DNA from 2 places in the Caldimonas hydrothermalis genome. Region 1 is predicted to be linked to the other one. Evidence: predicted binding sites of a transcription regulator. Region 1 holds the regulator's gene; the other holds the start of a gene.
What was found. Region 1 encodes NrdR, which represses ribonucleotide reductase genes. Its sites were predicted from a motif close to CACNANATNTNGTG; they were not measured.
Positions count from the first base shown of each region.

Region 2: AC1ECW_RS04455 (ribonucleoside-diphosphate reductase subunit alpha) is a predicted target of NrdR. The motif match lies at 7,189-7,202, and genes of this name have one in related genera.

Region 1 is NZ_JBWQXA010000007.1:125,265-135,103, reverse strand. Features, by position in the region: gene AC1ECW_RS10705 (YdcF family protein) at 1-197, shown strand, start outside; gene AC1ECW_RS10700 (UbiD family decarboxylase domain-containing protein) at 458-2,008, opposite strand; gene AC1ECW_RS10695 (lytic transglycosylase domain-containing protein) at 2,263-3,165, shown strand; ZMP/ZTP riboswitch at 3,242-3,371, shown strand; gene glyA (serine hydroxymethyltransferase) at 3,457-4,704, shown strand; gene nrdR (transcriptional regulator NrdR) at 4,724-5,182, shown strand; gene AC1ECW_RS10680 (GspH/FimT family pseudopilin) at 5,257-5,859, shown strand; gene pilV (type IV pilus modification protein PilV) at 5,847-6,308, shown strand; gene AC1ECW_RS10670 (PilW family protein) at 6,319-7,428, shown strand; gene AC1ECW_RS10665 (pilus assembly PilX family protein) at 7,452-8,006, shown strand; gene AC1ECW_RS10660 (pilus assembly protein) at 8,048-9,839, shown strand, end outside.
Region 2 is NZ_JBWQXA010000002.1:224,851-234,689, forward strand. Features, by position in the region: gene AC1ECW_RS04420 (DUF2726 domain-containing protein) at 1-462, opposite strand, end outside; gene ffh (signal recognition particle protein) at 492-1,856, opposite strand; gene AC1ECW_RS04430 (cytochrome C assembly family protein) at 1,931-2,761, shown strand; gene AC1ECW_RS04435 (PP0621 family protein) at 2,755-2,991, shown strand; gene AC1ECW_RS04440 (sensor histidine kinase) at 2,988-4,862, shown strand; gene AC1ECW_RS04445 (sigma-54-dependent transcriptional regulator) at 4,859-6,370, shown strand; gene ampD (1,6-anhydro-N-acetylmuramyl-L-alanine amidase AmpD) at 6,357-6,965, shown strand; gene AC1ECW_RS04455 (ribonucleoside-diphosphate reductase subunit alpha) at 7,403-9,839, shown strand, end outside.

The DNA.
Region 1 (9,839 bases):
ATGTCTGGCACATGCCGCGCGCACAGCGAGCCTTCACCGAGGCCCTGGGTGGCAGCGGCCTGACAATCCAGCCGGCGCCGATGGGGCTGCTGCCCCTGCAGACCTCGCACCTGGCCCACTGGTCTCCAAGCCTGCCAGGGCTGATCGAGAACCGCCACGCCTGGCGCGAGTGGCTCGCCCTGGTGCTGGGATACTGAGACAACGACCGCACCAAGAAGAAACCCCTCCGAGCCTGACCGGCCGGAGGGGGGGTGGCGTGACGCCACGTTTCGGGGCTCCGGAGGGAAGAAGTCCGGGGCTCCTTACGCGCAGAGACTGCGCATCGGAAACACCTGCAACCGTGCAGGCGACTCAAAGATACCGAAGCCAGCCGCCGGACGCCAGTTCGCATTTCCAATGAGCAGGCAGGCCTCCATTACCGCCCGCCATGACCGGGCCCGACGCCCCGCCGTGGGCCTCATGAGAACAAGCGCTCGTACAGCGCGTCCATGCGCGAGCGCACCTGCGCGTCCATCGTGATCAAGCGGCCCCATTCGCGGTGCGTCTCGCCGGGCCACTTGTTCGTCGCATCGATGCCCATCTTGCCCCCCAGCCCCGACACCGGCGAGGCGAAGTCCAGGTAGTCGATCGGCGTGTGTTCCACCAGCGTGGTGTCGCGCACCGGGTCGGCCCGGGTGGTGAGGGCCCAGATCACGTCGGCCCACGAGCGGATGTCCACATCCTCGTCGGTGACCACGATGAACTTGGTGTACATGAACTGCCGCAGGAAGCTCCACACCCCGAACATCAGGCGCTTGGCATGGCCCGCATAGGCCTTGCGCATGCTGATGATGGCCATACGGTAGCTGCAGCCCTCGGGCGGAAGATAGAAGTCCACGATCTCGGGAAACTGCTTGCGCAGGATGGGCACGAACACCTCGTTGAGCGCCACCCCCAGCACGGCCGGCTCGTCAGGCGGCTTGCCGGTGTAGGTGGAGTGGTAGATCGGCGATTCGCGCATCGTGATGCGCGACAGCTCAAACACCGGGAACCAGTCCTGCTCGTTGTAATAACCGGTGTGATCCCCGTAAGGCCCTTCCAGCGCGTGCAGGTAGCCACCCTTCTCCTTCAGGGGCACGCCGTGGGGCGAGGTCCCCGTGTACCCCGGCGCCGCCACCGGGATGTGCCCCTCCAGCACGATCTCGGCACTGGCGGGCACCTGCAGCCGGGTCGCCCCCTCGCCGACGGCCGTGTCCACCACCTCGGTGCGCGAGCCGCGCAGCAGGCCGGCGAACTGGTATTCCGACAAGCTGTCGGGCACGGGCGTCACCGCCCCCAGGATGGTGGCCGGGTCCGCCCCCAGGGCCACCGCGATCGGGAAGGGCCGGCCCGGCTGGGCCAGCGCGAACTCGCGGAAATCCAGCGCGCCGCCCCGGTGGGCGAGCCAACGCATGATGAGCTGCCGCGGCCCGATCACCTGCTGGCGGTAGATGCCCAGGTTCTGGCGCACACGCGGATGAGGCACCGACTGCGGCCCGCGCGTCACCACCAGCCCCCAGGTGATCAGCGGCGCCACATCCCCCGGCCAGCAATGCTGAATGGGCAGGCGTGAGAGGTCCAGCTCCGCCCCTTCCCAGACCACCGACTGGCACGGCGCCTGCCGCACCACGGCCGGCTTCATGTCCCACAGCGCCTTGGCCATCTGCACCAGTCGGCCAGCGTCCTTGAGCCCGCGCGGCGGCTCGGGCTCCTTCAGCCGGGCCAGCAGTTCGCCAATGCCCCGCAGGGCTTGCACGTCCTCCTCCCCCATCCCGAGGGCCACACGTTTGGGGGTGCCGAACAGATTGCCCAGGACCGGGATGCGGTGACCCACCGGCTGCTCGAACCACAGCGCCGGGCCACCCGACTGGAGGACACGGTCGCACAAGGCCGTCATTTCCAGGTGAGTGGACACTGGCTCGTGAACACGCCGCAGCTCGCCCATGGCCTCCAGCTTGTCAACAAAATCACGCAAATCTCGGTACTTCATAACCTTGCATAATTAGCAATCGGATTCAAAGGCTTGACTGGTTATTTCGAGCCTTCCTAGAATCCGGCCGTCTCCCATCAGGGATAACCCGCACCGGCTGCCGGTGCACTTCACGCTGCCAATGCCATCAACCGCCCACCCGGGCCTTGCATCCTGCAGGCGCCTGACTTTCTAGGGTGGCGGGGCATTATCTCCGCGGGCCAGGCCGGGCCACGACACCGGTCGTCCGGTCCCCGCGGACGGAAAGGAGTGACATGACAGCGACCCACACCCTGCGGCACCGGGTGTCGCAGACAACGCAGTCGATGGCCCGCTGCGTCTCGGTTTTCGTCCGGGACGTCGGCCAAGGCCTGCTCGACATCAGCCACAACGGCCTGGCGCTGCTGGGCCTGCTCGTGCTGGGTGCGACCCTCTTCGGCCTGGGCCGGCCCGACCTGCGCCACCAGTTGGAGCAGCATGCCCTGGGCTGGCTGCTCCAGCGCCAGGAGGCACGCCTGAGCGAGGACGAGAGCCTCGTGGCCGCGCTGGCCGAGCCTGAGGCCATCCGGCGCGTCACCGCCGCGGACCCCCGCGAACTCGGCAAGGAGCAGGCCGCGATCGTCCAGTGGATCTCGCGCCGCTACCGCGTCGCGCCCGAGCCGGTGGCCCGGTTGGTCAAGGAGGCCTGGGAGGTCGGTGAACGCACCGGCCTGGACCCCACCTTGCTGCTGGCCGTGATCGCCATCGAATCGAGCTTCAACCCCTTCGCCCAGAGCCCGGTGGGCGCCCAGGGCTTGATGCAGGTCATGACCCGCGTCCACGATGACAAGTACGAGGCCTTCGGCGGCACCCATGCGGCCTTCGACCCGGTGAGCAACCTGCGCGTGGGCGCCCAGATCCTGCGCGAGTACATCAGCCGCGCCGGCAGCCTGGAAGGTGGCCTGAAGTGGTACGTGGGCGCGGCCAACCTGCCCCACGACGGCGGCTATGCAGCCAAGGTGCTGTCCGAGCGCAACCACCTGCGCAACGTGGCCCAGGGCCGCCCGGTGCCCGTCACGGTGCCGCAACTCGTGCGCACGAGCGCCCCGGCCACGGCGCCGGCTGCCGCAGCCTCCGCGCCCGAGACCAATGCTGCCCATCAGCCAAGCGCCGACACCCAGGTGGCCCAGGCCTCCTGAATCTCCATCTTGCGGCACCCGGCCTGCGGTGCTCCTGCGCACCGCAGGCCGGTGTGCCGCGTTCTCCAGTACACTGCGGCCGTTGCACAACTGGCGATAAGGCCCACCCCGCCCCGGGGTGAGCGCCTGAGGTGGTGAACCACCGGGAAGTGCAGCCGGCGGCCGCCTCGGGCGCCGCCGTTTCGCCGTTCGCCTGGGCAGCCCTCCGATCCAGCACGCGGTATGCGGGTGCGCTGTCGCAGCCGCCGCCGGCACTACGAGAGGGACTTCATCGCACTGAAGAGGACTGCCATGTTCGACCGCTCCACCTCCACCGTCGCCAACGTCGACCCCGAGATCTGGGCTGCCATCCAGCAGGAAAACCAGCGCCAGGAAGACCACATCGAGCTGATCGCCTCAGAGAACTATGCCTCCCCGGCCGTGATGGCCGCCCAGGGCAGCCAGCTCACCAACAAATACGCCGAGGGCTATCCCGGCAAGCGCTATTACGGCGGCTGCGAATACGTCGACATCGTCGAGCAGCTCGCCATCGACCGCCTCAAGGCCTTGTTCGGCGCCGAACATGCCAACGTCCAGCCCAACTCCGGCTCCCAGGCCAACCAGGGGGTGTTCTTCGGGCTGCTGCAGCCGGGCGACACCATCATGGGCATGAGCCTGGCCGAAGGGGGCCACCTGACCCACGGCATGCCGCTGAACATGTCCGGCAAATGGTTCAAGGTCGTCAGCTACGGCCTGAACGAAAAGGAAGAGATCGACTACGACGCGATGGAGCGCCTGGCGCACGAGCACAAGCCCAGGCTCATCATCGCCGGGGCCTCCGCCTACAGCCTGCGCATCGACTTCGAGCGTTTTGCCCGGGTCGCCAAGGCCGTCGGCGCCTACTTCATGGTGGACATGGCCCACTACGCCGGGCTGATCGCCGGCGGCGTCTACCCCAACCCCGTGCCCTTTGCCGACGTGGTGACCTCCACCACCCACAAGAGCCTGCGCGGCCCGCGTGGCGGCATCATCCTGATGAAGGACCATGTGGCCAAGCAGATCAACAGCGCGATCTTCCCCGGCATCCAGGGCGGCCCGCTGATGCACGTCATCGCTGCCAAGGCCGTGGCCTTCAAGGAAGCCCTGTCGCCGCAGTTCAAGGCCTACCAGCAACAGGTGGTCAAGAACGCCCAGGCCCTGGCCGAAACCCTGATGGCCCGCGGCCTGCGCATCGTCAGCGGCCGCACCGAAAGCCACGTGATGCTGGTGGACCTGCGTCCCAAGGGCCTGACCGGCAAGGAAGCGGAAGCCGTGCTGGGCCGCGCGCACATCACCTGCAACAAAAACGGCATCCCCAACGACCCGCAAAAGCCCATGGTCACCAGCGGCATCCGCCTGGGTTCGCCGGCCATGACCACCCGCGGCTTCACCGAAGCCGAGGCCGTGGCCACTGCCCACCTGATCGCCGATGTGCTGGACAACCCCCAGGACGAGGCCCACATCGCCGCGGTGCGTGCCAAGGTCCACGAACTGACCCGCCGCTTCCCGGTCTACCGCTGAACCCCACCCGCCGCCCGCCATGCGCTGCCCCTTCTGCGGCCACGAGGAGACCCAGGTCGTCGAGACCCGTGAATCCGACGAGGGGGACGTGATCCGGCGGCGGCGGCGCTGCATGGGGTGCGACAAGCGCTTCACCACCTACGAGCGCGCGGAGATCGAATACCCGTCCATCGTCAAGAAGGACGGGCGACGCACCGAGTTCGACCCGGCCAAGCTGCGCGCCTCGATGACGCTGGCGCTGCGCAAGCGCCCCGTCAGCGCCGAGGCGCTCGACCAGGCCGTCTCGCGCATCGAGACCTCGCTGCTGCACAGTGGCGAGCGCGAGGTCAGCAGCACCCGTGTGGGCGAATGGGTCATGCGCGAGCTCAAGCGCCTGGACAAGGTCGCCTACATCCGCTTTGCCTCCGTCTACCGCAGTTTCGATGACGTCAGCGAGTTCATGAACGCGGTGAGAGAAACTTCACGGCGCGGGCGCTGAGGGCGAACTCGCCGTTCCGTACGTCGACGACTGGCAACCACTTGTCGGGTGGGCCAACCCAGCGCCCAAAAGCAGTGATAGCTTCCAATCGAGGAGGCTCTACCGTGCGCCCACAGCTATCCGGATTCTCATTGATCGAACTCATGGTCACGATCGCTATCGTTGCGATCCTGGCTGTGATCGCCGGCCCCAATTTCAACGACTTCTTCACTCGCAATCGACTCTCGTCTCAGTCGAATGAATTGATCGGCGCCCTCAACTTGGCGCGCTCGGAGGCCGTCAAGCGTGGCGTTCGTGTCACGGTCTGCCGAACCGATGACCCGACGGCCACCCCGCTGGCGTGCGGCACCGGTTCGGGCAACAGTTGGGCCAGTGGCTGGATCGTCTTCGTTGACAACACCCACCTTGCGAGCAACTCCGCAGGCGTCATCGATGGCTCCGACGAGGCATTGAGAGTTTTCAGCGCCCTGCGTGCTTCCACGCTGTCGGTGAACAGTGATTTCGCCCGCGGCGTGTCTTTTCGTCCCGATGGCAGCGCCATCGGCATCAACGGGTCTGGCGGCTTGGTGACCGCAGCCACCGCCACTTTTTCATTGTGCCTGGAAGGGCAAGGCCGCAGCATCGAGGTCAACACCATGGGCCGCCCTCGTATTGGAGTGACCACATGCGCAGGCTGAGACGTCCTTTGTTGAACGCGCGGCCGATGACCCGCCCCGCCCACAAGGGCATGACCATGGTCGAAGTGCTGGTCACCATCGTCATCCTCTCGTTCGGATTGTTGGCGCTGGCGGGTTTGCAAGTCAGCGCGCTGGGCGGAAGCAAGAACGCCAGCAGCCGCACAGTGGCCACGATGCTGGGCTACGAAGTTCTCGACGCCATGCGTGCCAATCGACAAGCAGCCTTGGCAGGAAACTACAACCTTGCGCTGACGGCTGCTGCGCCGACCGGCACCAGTTTGCCGGAGCGTGATCTGGCCCGATGGCGAGCCGAACTGCAGCGCCGCTTGCCGGCAGGCACCGGCTCCGTTCAGATTGGCAATGACGGGTTGGTGACCGTGATCGTTCAATGGGACGACAGCCGAGGCGCCGGCTCGCCCACACAGTTTGACATCCAGACCCGATTGTGAGGCACCAGCCGTGAGCCCAGCTCGTTCCTGCGCCCTTTTCGCTCCCCCTCGCGGCTCGGCTCGCAGCCCCGGCCGGCATCGCTTGGTCCGCCCCACGCGCGGCCTGACTTTGGTGGAACTGATGGTTGCCATGGTCATCGGGCTCATCCTGATCCTGGCCATCTCCGCTGTTTATGTGGGCAGCCGACAAACCTATCGGTCCGGTGAAGGCATCTCCCGTTTGCAGGAAAGCGCCCGGTTCGCTTTCACCTTTCTTTCGCGCGACATTCGCCAAGCGGGTTACTTCGGATGTGTGGGCGGAAGCGCCACCGTGAACAACACATTGAACAATGCATCGACGGCACCCTTCGATTTCCAGCGACCGCTCAGCGGCTACGACGCAAGTGTCGGCGGCAGCACTTGGTCACCAGCCATTCCGGCAGGACTGTCAGGGTCGATTGCGCCGGTCGCCGGCAGCGATGCCGTGATCGTCCGCGGCCTTTCCGGGCCCTTGCTTCCCGTGCGATCCCACCCCGGCGGCACGCCTCCGGGCTCCGCCGCGATTTTGGTCGACGCCAACAACGGCTTGTCCCAAGGCGACATCATTTTGGTGTCGGACTGCATCGCCGCCGCGATCTTCCAAATCTCCAGTGCCAATCCCAACACGAGCGGATCGTTGGCCCACAACACGGGCACCGGCACGCCAGGCAATGCCACCACGGCCCTGGGCAAGGAGTTCACGGATGGCGACGTCGTGCGGGTGTCTTCATTCTTCTATTTCGTGGGCACGAATCCCGCCGGACGGCCCGCACTGTACCGCCGAGAAATCTCACGCGACGGGGCGGCTGCCGAAGAACTGGTGGAAGGCATCGAGAACATGCAGATCACCTACGGTGTGGACACCGACAACGACCGTGCGGCGAATACCTACTCCCGAGCCGATCAAGTGGAATCCGCCGGTCAATGGGACCGGGTTGTGAGCGCACGCATCGAAATGCTCGTTCAATCACCCGAAGACAACGTCGCTACCGAAGCGATGTCTTACGTCATCGGCGGCGCCACCACCCCATACGTTTCGACCGACCGCCGATTGAGGCAGGTGTACTCGACAACGATCACCCTGCGCAATCGGGTGGAATGAACTCGGTTTATGCATCGACAACCATGTACACCCCTTCCCAAAAACCGATGAAACGCCAGCGAGGCTTCTCGTTGGTCATGGTCTTGATTTTTCTGGTGCTGCTGACGATTCTCGGTGTGACCGCCATGCAAACCAGCACGCTGGAAGAACGCATGGCCGGCAATCTGCGCAACGAAAACCTGGCGTTCCAGGCGGCCGAATCTGCGCTCAGGGAGGCCGAGGCATTTTTGAGCGGGGTCACCCTGCCGAGCTTCGATGCCACCACATCCGCGACACCGGGCCTGTACCACACACAAAACAATCCGTGGGGTGGAAGAGACAACCCTCATGCATGGGCCGGCTGGACCCAAGCACCCAGTACCCACGCCTACAGGGTGTATAGCGGCACGCTCCAGGGGGTGGCGGCGGCCCCGCGCTATGTGATCGAGCAACTTCCTCCCGTGCCGGTCGACCCGGAAAGCTCTGTCAAGCAAGGCGAGGGCGTGGGGCAATTCGCTCAAGTCTTCCGGATCACCGCACGCGGGACCGGAGGATCTGACAACGCCGTCGTATTTCTTCAGACCACGTTCTGGCGTTGAGTGCCTTTCAGCACCGCCAACATACCGTAATGGACTTCCATATGAACCTGCGCGCTGCCTTCTCCCTACGCCTCAGCGTCTGCGTGTTGTTGTGCTTGGGCTCAGCCTCGGTCGCCGCCTTGCCGATCTCCGACCGGCCCTTGTTCTTGACGGGTGACACCCCACCCATGGTGATGCTCAACCTCTCCAAAGATCACCAGCTCTCCTACAAGGCCTACAACGATTACTCCGATCTGGATGGTGACGGGACACCGGACACGACCTACAAGCACAGTTTCAACTACTACGGCTATTTTGACCCGTTCAAGTGCTACACCTACAACACCACGAATCACCGCTTCACGCCCGCAGCCACCACCACCGACAAATACTGCAACGCCTCGGGCGCATCCGGGCAATGGAGCGGCAACTTCCTCAACTGGGTGTCCATGACGCGGATGGACATCGTGCGCAAGATCCTCTATGGGGGCATGCGCAGCACCGACACATCGTCCCTGACCGTGCTGGAGAGAGCGTATCTGCCAACGGATGCGCACTCCTATGCGAAGTACTACAACGGCACGGACATCGCCCGCTTGACCCCTTTTTCCACAACGCTGAACACACCGGCCACCTCCACCTCGACGAGCACGGTCGATTTCTCCGCAGGCACCAAGACGGTGGTGACCTCCCTCAGCTATGAAGTGGGCGACCAGATCCGCCTGGTGGATGCCGCCAACAGCGCCCGCTGGATGATCGGCGGTGTGTCCGCCAAGAGCGGCACCTCGATGACCCTGGTGGTCGAAAGCTCCGGCATCGCCCCGGGGGCCACCGGCAGTGCCAGCAACTGGCGAGTCACCAATCTCAATTCGTCTGGTATCACGTTTTGCAACACCACGATCGGACGGAATGACCCGAGCACGGCGAACCGGCTGTCCCACACCAACACCAATCCGCCCTTGATCCGCGTTGCCCAGGGCAACTTCACGCTGTGGGGCGCGAACGAAAAGCAGCAGTGTCTGTGGTCAGAGGAGAGAAACAACCTTCAAAGTGGCTTTGCAGGGGGCTTTCGCAGCAATGGCAACCGTGCCGCTTTGTCTGGCATTCATGCCAGTGCGGAAAACCCTCTGAGAGACGTTCACGGCCTCGGTACGGGCATCGCCCGTGGTGCCTATGTGGCCAGGGTCGAGGTCTGCAACAGCTTGCTCATCGGCAGCGAAACTTGCAAACGCTACCCTGCCGGCAATTACAAGCCGACCGGACTGCTCCAAGAGTATGGGGATGACGGGCAGATCCTCTTCGGGCTGATGACCGGTTCTTTCCAACGCAATGTATCTGGCGGTGTGCTGCGTCATCCGGTCTCCGATTTCGGCTCGGGCATCAACCACCGCAGTGCCGATCCCGTGCGCGACGGCACGTTCAAGACGGATGCCAACGGGCGTCCCACGAACGGCATCGTGCGCAACCTCAATGCGCTGCGCATCTACGGCTACAGCTATCAGAACGATGACAGTTATGGCTCCACCGATGGCTGCACCTACCAGCGCACCGCCATTCGTGTCAGCGGCGCCTCCGACCCCGAAGTCAACCAGGGCAATTGCTCCTCCTGGGGCAATCCGATGGCAGAGATCTATCTCGAGTCACTGCGCTATTTGGCTTCCGTGTCCGGGACGACGCCGACGGCGGCATTCACGTATACCCACAGCGGCAGCAAAGACGAAGCCCTGGGTTTGACGGTGGCCACATGGACGCCCCCCTTGAACGACCAGAACTACTGCACGCCGCTGAGCGTGCTCAACTTCAATGCCAGCGTGTCGAGCTACGATGCCGACCAGGTCAGCGGACTGAGCCCCA
Region 2 (9,839 bases), on a different contig from region 1:
TTCGTGCCAGACGTGCAGCGGCAATCCGGCCGCGCGGACGACCCGCTCCATGCGCGCCTGCCGCTTGAGGGCGCGCTCGCTGTCCTGACCCTCGGGGGCGCGCACCTCGACGACGGCCACCGCCAGCGAGTTGGGTTCGCAGATGACCAGGTCGGCGCAGATCTGGCCCACGCGGCGCAGCCACTCGGTGTAGGAGTGGCGCGTGGGCACCTTGAGAAAACGCGCCAGCGGCACCTGGGCGAAGACGAGGTGCTCGGGCAGGGCGCGGCGCAGCACCACATAGGCTTCGCGCTCCGGCCCGGTGAGCACGCGCGTGGGCGTGGGCTGCCAGGCCATCAGCGTGTCCAAGGCTTCGACGGTGCGCGGCCGCGAGCCGCTGCCCGCAGCGGGGCGGCGCGTGAGCCAGAACACCAGGCCGAGCACCACGATCGCGGCGAGCACCAGGAGAAGGATCAAATCCATGGCTGGTTCGAATGTCGTGGGGGGCGACTTTAGCGCCCCATTCCGGGCAGACCCTTCATGCCGCCCATGCGTTTCATCAGCTTCATCAGGCCGCCGCCCTTCATCTTCTTCATCATGCCTTGCATCTGCTCGAACTGGTTGAGCAGGCGGTTGACCTCCTGCACCTGCACGCCTGCACCCGCGGCGATGCGGCGCTTGCGGCTGGCCTTGATCAGCTCGGGCTTGCGGCGCTCCAGCGGCGTCATGGCGTTGATGATGCCTTCCATGCGGCGCACCTCGCGCTCGGCGCGCGCCATGTCGGCCTGACCGGCCTTGGCGGCGAGCTGCGTGGGCAGCTTGTCGAGCAGACCCGAGAGCCCGCCCATCTTCTTCATCTGACTGATCTGCGCGAGGAAGTCGTTGAGGTCGAAGCCGTCGCCCGCCTTGACCTTCTCGGCCAACTTGCGGGCGGCCTCCATGTCGACGCCCTTTTGCACCTCCTCGACCAGGGCGACGATGTCACCCATGCCCAGCACGCGGCCGGCATGGCGTTGAGCGTCGAAGACCTCCAGGCCGTCGATCTTCTCGGACACGCCGGCGAACTTGATCGGCGCACCGGTGACGGTGCGCACCGACAGGGCAGCGCCGCCGCGCGAGTCGCCGTCGAGCTTGGTGAGCACGATACCGGTCAGCGGCAGGGCCTCTTTGAAGGCGCGGGCGGTGTTGATCGCGTCCTGGCCCTGCATCGCATCGACCACGAACAGCGTCTCCACCGGCTTGAGGGCCGCGTGCAGCTCGCGGATCTCGGCCATCAGGGCCTCGTCGATGGCCAGGCGGCCGGCGGTGTCGACGATCAGCACATCGAAGTAGTGCCGGCGGGCATGGTCCAGCGCGGCGCGGGCGATGTCCAGCGGCCGGTCGCTCGGCTGGGACGGGAACCACTCTGCACCGGCGGCCCGGGTGACCGTCTTGAGCTGCTCGATGGCCGCGGGCCGGTAGACGTCGGCCGAGACCGTGAGCACCTTTTTCTTGCGCGACTGGATCAGATGGCGCGCCAGCTTTGCGGTGGTGGTGGTCTTGCCCGCGCCTTGCAGGCCGGCCATCAGGATCACGGCCGGCGGCTGGGCCGCGAGGTTGAGGTCGCTGACCCCTTCGCCCATCGTCGCCGCAAGCTCCTTGTGCACCACGCCGACCAGCGCCTGCCCGGGTGACAGCGAGCCCACCACCTCCTGGCCCAACGCACGTTCCTTCACGCGCGCAATGAAGTCGCGCACGACGGGCAGCGCGACGTCGGCTTCGAGCAGCGCCATGCGCACCTCGCGCAGCATGTCCTGGACGTTGCTCTCGGTGATGCGGGCCTGGCCGCGCATCTGCTTGACCAGCCGCGACAGGCGATCGGAAAGGGTGGAGGCCATGGGGGAGGCGGCCGGGCCGGTGGGGCCCGGCCGCGAAAGTACACTGTGCGGATGATTCTAGACCTTCGTTTTGCATGCTGACTGCGTCCCTTGGTCCGTCCTTCCTGACGCTGGCGGCCGGCGGTGTCGCGCTGCTGGCCTATGCGCTGGCGGCCCTGCGCAGCGAACGTGCGCTTGGCGCCGCGCGCTGGGCGCTGGCGGTGGGCTGGGTGGCCCATGCGCTGGCCCTCGTGCTCGATACCGCAGGGCTGGGCGCGGGTCTCGAAGGGGCGCGCTTCGGTTTCGCCCCTGCGCTGTCGGCCACCCTGTGGCTGGTGCTGGCGGTCTATGCGATCGAGAGCCGCTTCGTGCCGCTGCCCGGCGTGCAGCGCTGGCTGGCCGCGCTGGGCGTGCTGGCGGTGGCCCTGATGCTGGCCTTCCCTGGCGAGGTGCGGGCGCACGCCGACTCGCCCTGGATGCCCCTGCACTGGGTGCTGGGCATCGCCTCCTACGGCCTGTTCGGCGCGGCCGTGCTGCATGCGGGCCTGCTGTCGCACGCCGAGCGTCAGATGCGCATCCACCGCGGCGCCTTGCCGCCCACGCCGCTGGGGATGCCGCTGTTGCGGCTGGAGAAGCTGACCTTCCGCTTCGTTGCGGCCGGCTTCGTGGTGCTGACGGCAGCGCTCGTGCTGGGCTGGTGGTTCGCCGATCCCTGGCGCTGGGATCACAAGACGGTGTTCTCGATGCTTGCCTGGGGCGTGTTCGCGGGCCTGCTGGCGGGCCGTCGCGCTTTCGGATGGCGCGGACGCAAGGCCACGCGCTGGCTCTACACCGGGGCCGGCCTGCTGCTGTTGGCCTATGCCGGTTCGCGCTTCGTGATCGAGGTGTTGCTGCGCCGGGCCGCGTCCGCGGGAGGGGCATGGTGAAGTATCTCGTCGTGGCGCTGGTCGTGCTGGCGGTGGTGTGGCTGCTGCGCAGCGCCCGCCGTCGCGACGAGGGGCCGGCGCCGCCCAGGAGCGCGGGCCCGCAGGCGCGCCCCGAGGCCATGGTCGACTGCGCACACTGCGGGCTGCATCTGCCCCTGGCCGAGGCCGTGAAGGGCGAGGACGGCCGACATTACTGCAGCGCGGCCCATCGCCTGGCCGGCCCCCGATGAGCCGGCGGATCCCGCAACGACGCTCCGCGCCGCGCACGGCCGCCGAGGCCGAACGGCCCGCGCCGGAGTCCTGGTTCGCCGCACTCGGGGTCGAGCAGGACACGCAGATCGACGAGGAGTCCCGCTACAACGACGGCAGCACCCTGCCCAGCGAGGACTCGCGCTTCCTCACCCGCCACGCCCGCCGCCTGCTCGGCCCGGGCATGCCCTCGTTCCAGCGCATCTTCCGGGCCTTCCTCGGCGCGCGGGTGGTGGTGGGACTGCTGCTGCTGAGCACCCAGCTCGCTTCGGCAGGTCTGGGCACCGGCGTGCCCTGGCCCGTGCTGGCCGGATGCGTGGCCTACGCGGCCCTGACCCTGGCCACCTGGGTCGTCTACCGCCGCCAGGGCGCCGCGGCGGGGGGCAGCCCATCGCGTCTGAGCCGCGCCCAGTGGCTGGCCACCGTCGTGGTGGATGTGGCGGCCTTTGGGAGTTTGCATCTGATCGCACCGCGGGGCGGGCTCAATTTCGTGCCCCTGCTGGTGCTGCCGGTGCTGATGGCCGGGGTGCTGACCCGGCGTCAGACCGCGCTGGCGGTGGCGGCCGCCGTCACGTTGATGCTGCTGGGCGAGGCCTGGCGCGAAGCGGCCCGCGGCGGCGACCTCGGCGTGCTGATGACCCAGGCCGGTTTGGTGGCCAGCGGCTTCTTCGTGATCGCGATCCTGGCCGGCGAGATGGCCGGCCGGCTGGCCCGCGAGGAACTCGCCGCCCGCGGCAGCCTGGAGCTGGCCCGCCAGCAGGCGCAGCTCAACCGCCTGGTGATCGACGAGCTGCATCACGGCGTTCTGGTGGTCGACCGCCGGGGCAAGGTGCGCGCGGCCAATCCGGCGGCACGGCGCATCATCTCGGATTCGGGCCTGGCGCGGCCGGCTCCTTTCCCGCTGCAATCCCAGCCGGCCTGGGAACCGCTGGCCCAGGCGGTGCGGCGTGCCTTTGCCGAAGGCCAGTGGCCCCAGGCGGGGCGCGAGATCCATCTGATCTTCGACTCGGGCCTGGAGCGCGTGCTGCGGGTGCGCATGCGTTTCACCCGCCGTCGCGATCCGGACAGCAGCGAGGAGCTGTGCGTGCTGTTCCTGGAGGACGAGCGCGACGTGCAGGCGCGTGTGCGCCAGGAGAAACTCGCCGCGATGGGACGCATCTCGGCCGGCATCGCGCATGAGATCCGCAACCCGCTGGCGGCCATCGCCCAGGCCAATGCGCTGATGGCCGAGGATGCCGTCACGCCGGCCCAGCGCCAGCTCACGCAGATGGTCAGCGACAACGTCGAGCGCCTCAAGCGCATCGTCGATGACGTGATGGAAGTCGCCCCCGGCGGACCGGCGGCCACCGCCCCGGTGGTGGACCTGACCGCCTTGGTGGCCACCGTGTGCAGCGAGTGGTCGCGCACCGCACGGCTGCCGCAGGACGAGCGCAGCGCGCTGCGCCTGGAGCTGCCCAAGCAACCGCTGGGCTCGCGTTTCGACCCCGACCACCTGCGCCGCGTGCTCGTCAACCTGCTGGACAATGCCTACCGCCATGCCTCGGGCCGGCCCGGCAGTGTGGAGGTGCGCCTGTATCCCGATGGCGAGAGCGTCGTCACCTTGAGTGTGGCCAGCGACGGGGCGCCGATTCCTCCCGAGGTCGAGCGCTATCTCTTCGAGCCCTTCTTCTCGACGCGCAGCCGCGGCACCGGTCTGGGCCTGTATATTTGCAAGGAGTTGTGCGAGCGCTACGGCGCGACCATCGACTACCGCCTGCGCGGCGCCCACCACGTCGCGCGCAACGAGTTCTACCTGGTCATGCGGCGCGAAGCGCTCGATGCCGACGCGCCCACCCTGCACCTCGACACATGACGCTCGCCTCCCATTACAGCTTGCTGGTCGTCGACGACGAACCCGACCTGCGCACCCTGTACGAGCTGACGCTGCTGCGCGAGGGCTACGACGTGGAGACGGCCTCCAGCGTCGAGGATGCCTGGGCGCGGCTGCGCGACCGCACCTACAGCGCCGTGATCACCGACGTGCGCCTGCCCGACGGCACCGGCCTGGACCTGCTGCGCCGCCTCGAACAGGCCGGCCGGCGCGAGAAGACCATCGTGATCACCGCCTTCGGCTCGCCGGAGAACGCCGTCGAGGCGCTCAAGGCGGGGGCTTACGACTACCTCACCAAGCCGGTGGACCTGCGGCAGTTCCGCGCGGTGATCGCCTCGGCGCTCGGGCGTCAGAGCGCAGCCGGCCCCTCGGTGCCGGTGGCTGCGGCCCCTGCGCCGCGGTCTGCCGTGCGCACGGGCGCGGGCGGCACCGGTGGTGCGGCGCGCCGGGCCCTGGAGCGCATGGCCGGCCAATCCCCGGCCATGCAGCAAGTGCGCAGCCTCATCGACAAGGTGGCCCGCAGCATGGCACCGGTCCTGGTGGCTGGCGAATCGGGCACTGGCAAGGAACTGGTCGCGCGCGCCATCCACGAGGTCAGCCCGCGCCAGGATCAGCCCTTCATCGCGGTCAACTGCGGTGCCATTCCCGAGCAACTGCTGGAGGCCGAATTCTTCGGTTACCGCAAGGGGGCCTTCACCGGCGCCAACGAGGACCGTGAAGGCTTCTTCCAGGCCGCGCGCGGCGGCACCCTCTTCCTCGACGAGATCGGCGACCTGCCGCTGTCGATGCAGTCCAAGCTGCTGCGCGTCATCCAGGAGCGTGCCGTGCGCCCGGTGGGGGCGGTGAGCGAGACGCCGGTGGACGTGCGCATCATCAGCGCCACTCACAAGGACTTGGCCGCCGAGGTGCAGGCCGGGCGCTTCCGTCAGGATCTGTACTACCGCCTCAACGTCATCCAGATCCGTGTGCCGCCGCTGCGCGAGCGCCTGGAGGATCTGCCGGCCATCTGCGAGCGTGTGCTCGAACGCATCGCCCAGGATGCCGGCGTGTGGCCGCCCCCGCGGCTGGCGCCGCAGGCGCTGGAGCAATTGCGTCGCTATGCCTTCCCTGGCAATGTGCGCGAGCTGGAGAACCTGCTGCACCGCGCCGTCGCCCTGTCCGGCGGCGACTGGGTCGACGAAGGGGCGCTGTCCCTGCCCGACGACCTGGACGGCGACACCCAGTCCCAGGATCTCGACGCCCCCGCACCGCCTTCGACGGCGCACGGCGGTGCCACCGGCGAGCCGGCCTTGCCGTCCAACCTGGAGGCCTACCTCGACTCCGTCGAGCGCGACATCCTCATCCGTGCGCTGGAGCGGCACCGCTACAACCGCACCGCGGCCGGTGCCAGCCTCGGCCTGTCCCTGCGGCAGATGCGCTACCGCATGGCGCGGCTGGGCGTGATGGTGGCCGAGCATGGCGTGGCCACCGATGGCGATGCCGCCGACTGAGCCGGCGCGCGAGCCGGCCGCACGCTGGCGCGAGGGCTGGCTGGCCGGCGCGCGTGCGGTGCCCAGCCCCAATCAGGGAGAACGCCCCCCGGGCACGGTGCCCGACCTCGTGGTGATCCACTCGATCAGCCTGCCGCCGGGCCGCTACGGCGGTGACGAGATCGAGGCCTTCTTCACCAACCGGCTCGACGTGTGCCGGCATCCCTACTTCGAACGCCTGCGCGGGCTGGAGGTGTCGGCCCATTTCGTGGTGCGGCGCGACGGCGAGCTGCTGCAGTTCGTCTCCTGCGATCGACGGGCCTGGCATGCAGGCCGCTCCGCGTTCCGGGGGCGCGAGAACTGCAACGACTTCAGCGTGGGCATCGAGCTCGAGGGCCTGGAGGGCGAGGCCTTCGCGCCGGTGCAGTACCGCGTGCTCGCCGCCTTGCTGCGCGATCTGCGTGCAGCGTATCCGATCGCCCACGTCACCGGTCACGAACATGTGGCCCCGCTCCGCAAGGCCGACCCCGGCGCGGCCTTCGATTGGGAGGGCTTGCAACGCTTGCTGGGCTGGCCGCCGGCGTGCTTCACCCCCCTGGACCCTGCGGCGAGCTGACGCCCACGCCAATGCCGGCGCGGCTTGGCGCCGAACGACGCGGCGCCAGCCCGCATCCAGCCTGGATGCGCTCGCGCGGTGGCCGTCGTGCTGCGGCCTGGCGGCCGGTCAGGCGGTTCGAGCGCTTCGTCGCACGGGCAGCGCAAGCACCAAATCCCGCATTCGTCAATCCTGCATTGCGTGTCCTTCGGACACTAGGGATAGCGCTTGAAACGGTCCGGTACACTAGATATAGTGTTTTTCACTGCGATGCCGTGCGCCCCTCCGAGACACGGTGACACACGTCAGCCAGGCCGGCCGCCGAGCCGCCGGAGCCGCGCGCAGCGCAGATGTCCAGACAACAAGTGCACGACTGCCCGTCGGGCCGGCCATTGGGACCTCGCCCGGCCACCGACGCTGCGGGCCATGCCACACCGTATGCAGATCTAGGGGAATCCATGCAGACCACCATCGCCAGCACCGAGCCGCACGCCGGCTCCGCCTTCAGCGCCGCCGCCGGCCGTCCGGCCGGTACCACCACCTCGGCCTATGCCGGCTACCAGATCATCCGCCGCAACGGTGCGGTGGTCGCCTTCGAGCCGCACAAGATCGCGGTGGCCCTGATGAAGGCCTTTCTGGCGGTGCACGGAACGCAGGGTGCGGCCTCGGCCAGCGTGCGCGAGACGGTGGACAGCCTCACCGAGGCGGTGGTGCGCGCCCTGCTGCGCTCGCGCCCGGGCGGAGGCACCTTCCACATCGAGGACGTGCAGGACCAGGTCGAGCTCGGCCTGATGCGCGGCGGCCACCACGAGGTGGCACGGGCCTACGTGCTCTATCGTGAGCGCCGCGCCCAGGAGCGTGCGCGCCAGGGCGAGCAAGCCGCCGCCCAGCAGACCCAGCCGGCGCTGATGGTGGTCGATGGCGGCCACCGCGTGCCGCTGGACATGAACCGCCTGCAAGCCCTGATCGTGTCCGCCTGCGAGGGCCTGGGCGAGGACGTCAAGCCCGAGCCCATCCTGGCCGAGACGCGCCGCAACCTCTACGACGGCGTGCCGATGGACGAGGTGCACAAGGCCGCCATCCTGGCCGCGCGCACCCTGATCGAGAAGGACCCGGCCTACACCCGCGCCACCGCGCGGCTGCTGCTGCACACCATCCGCAAGGAGATCCTCGGCGAGGAGGTCACCCAGGCCGAGATGCACCAGCGCTATGCCGAGTACTTCCCTGGCTTCATCAAGAAGGGGGTGGACGCCGAGCTGCTCGACGAGCGGCTGCTGCAATTCGACCTGGCCCGTCTGGGTGCGGCGCTCAAGGCCGAGCGCGACCTGCAGTTCGACTACCTGGGCCTGCAGACCCTGTACGACCGCTACTTCCTGCACATCCGCAAGCAGCGCATCGAGCTGCCGCAGGCCTTCTTCATGCGCGTGGCCATGGGCCTGGCGCTCAACGAGATCGACCGCGAGGCCCGCGCCATCGAGTTCTACGAGGTGCTGTCGAGCTTCGACTTCATGTCGAGCACGCCCACCCTGTTCAACTCCGGCACGCGCCGCTCGCAGCTATCCAGCTGCTATCTCACCACCGTGCCCGACGACCTGGACGGCATCTACGAGGCCATCAAGGAAAACGCGCTGCTGTCGAAGTTCGCCGGCGGCCTGGGCAACGACTGGACGCGCGTGCGCGCGCTGGGCAGCCACATCAAGGGCACCAACGGGGAAAGCCAGGGCGTCGTGCCTTTCCTGAAGGTGGTCAACGACACCGCCGTGGCCGTCAATCAAGGCGGCAAGCGCAAGGGTGCGGTGTGCGCCTACCTCGAAACCTGGCACCTGGACGTCGAGGAGTTCCTCGAACTGCGCAAGAACACCGGCGACGACCGCCGCCGCACCCACGACATGAACACGGCGAACTGGATCCCCGATCTGTTCATGAAGCGGGTGATGGAAAACGGCGAGTGGACGCTGTTCTCGCCCTCCACCTGCCCGGACCTGCACGACAAGTTCGGCAAGGACTTCGAGGCCGCCTATACCCGCTACGAGGAGATGGTCGCGCGCGGCGAGATCAAGCTCTACAAGAAGGTGCGGGCCGTCGATCTGTGGCGCAAGATGCTGACCATGCTGTTCGAGACCGGGCATCCGTGGATCACCTTCAAGGACGCCTGCAACGTGCGTTCGCCGCAGCAGCATGTCGGCGTGGTGCACAGCAGCAACCTGTGCACCGAAATCACGCTGAACACCAACGACCAGGAAATCGCCGTGTGCAACCTGGGCTCGGTGAACCTGGCGCGGCACCTCAAAGACGGCGGCATCGACCACGAGAAGCTGAAGAAGACGGTGGCCACGGCCATGCGCATGCTGGACAACGTCATCGACATCAACTACTACGCCGTCAAGAAGGCCCGCGACTCCAACCTGCGCCACCGCCCGGTCGGCCTGGGGATCATGGGTTTCCAGGACGCCCTGTACCAACTGCGCATCCCCTATGCCAGCCAGGCTGCCGTGGAGTTCGCCGACCGCTCCATGGAGGCGGTGTGCTACTACGCCTACTGGGCGTCCACCGAGCTGGCCGAGGAGCGTGGCCGCTATTCCAGCTACCGCGGCTCGCTGTGGGACCGCGGCATCCTGCCGCTGGACACGCTGAAGCTGCTGGCGCAGGAGCGCGGCGGCTACGTCGAGGTGGACACCTCCTCGACGATGGACTGGGAGGCGCTGCGCAGCCGCATCGCCCGGCACGGCATGCGCAACTCCAACTGCGTGGCCATCGCCCCGACGGCGACCATCTCCAACATCATCGGCGTGGACGCTTCGATCGAGCCCTGCTTCGGCAACCTCTCGGTCAAATCCAACCTCTCGGGTGAATTCACCGTGGTCAACGAGTACCTGGTGCGCGACCTGAAGAAGC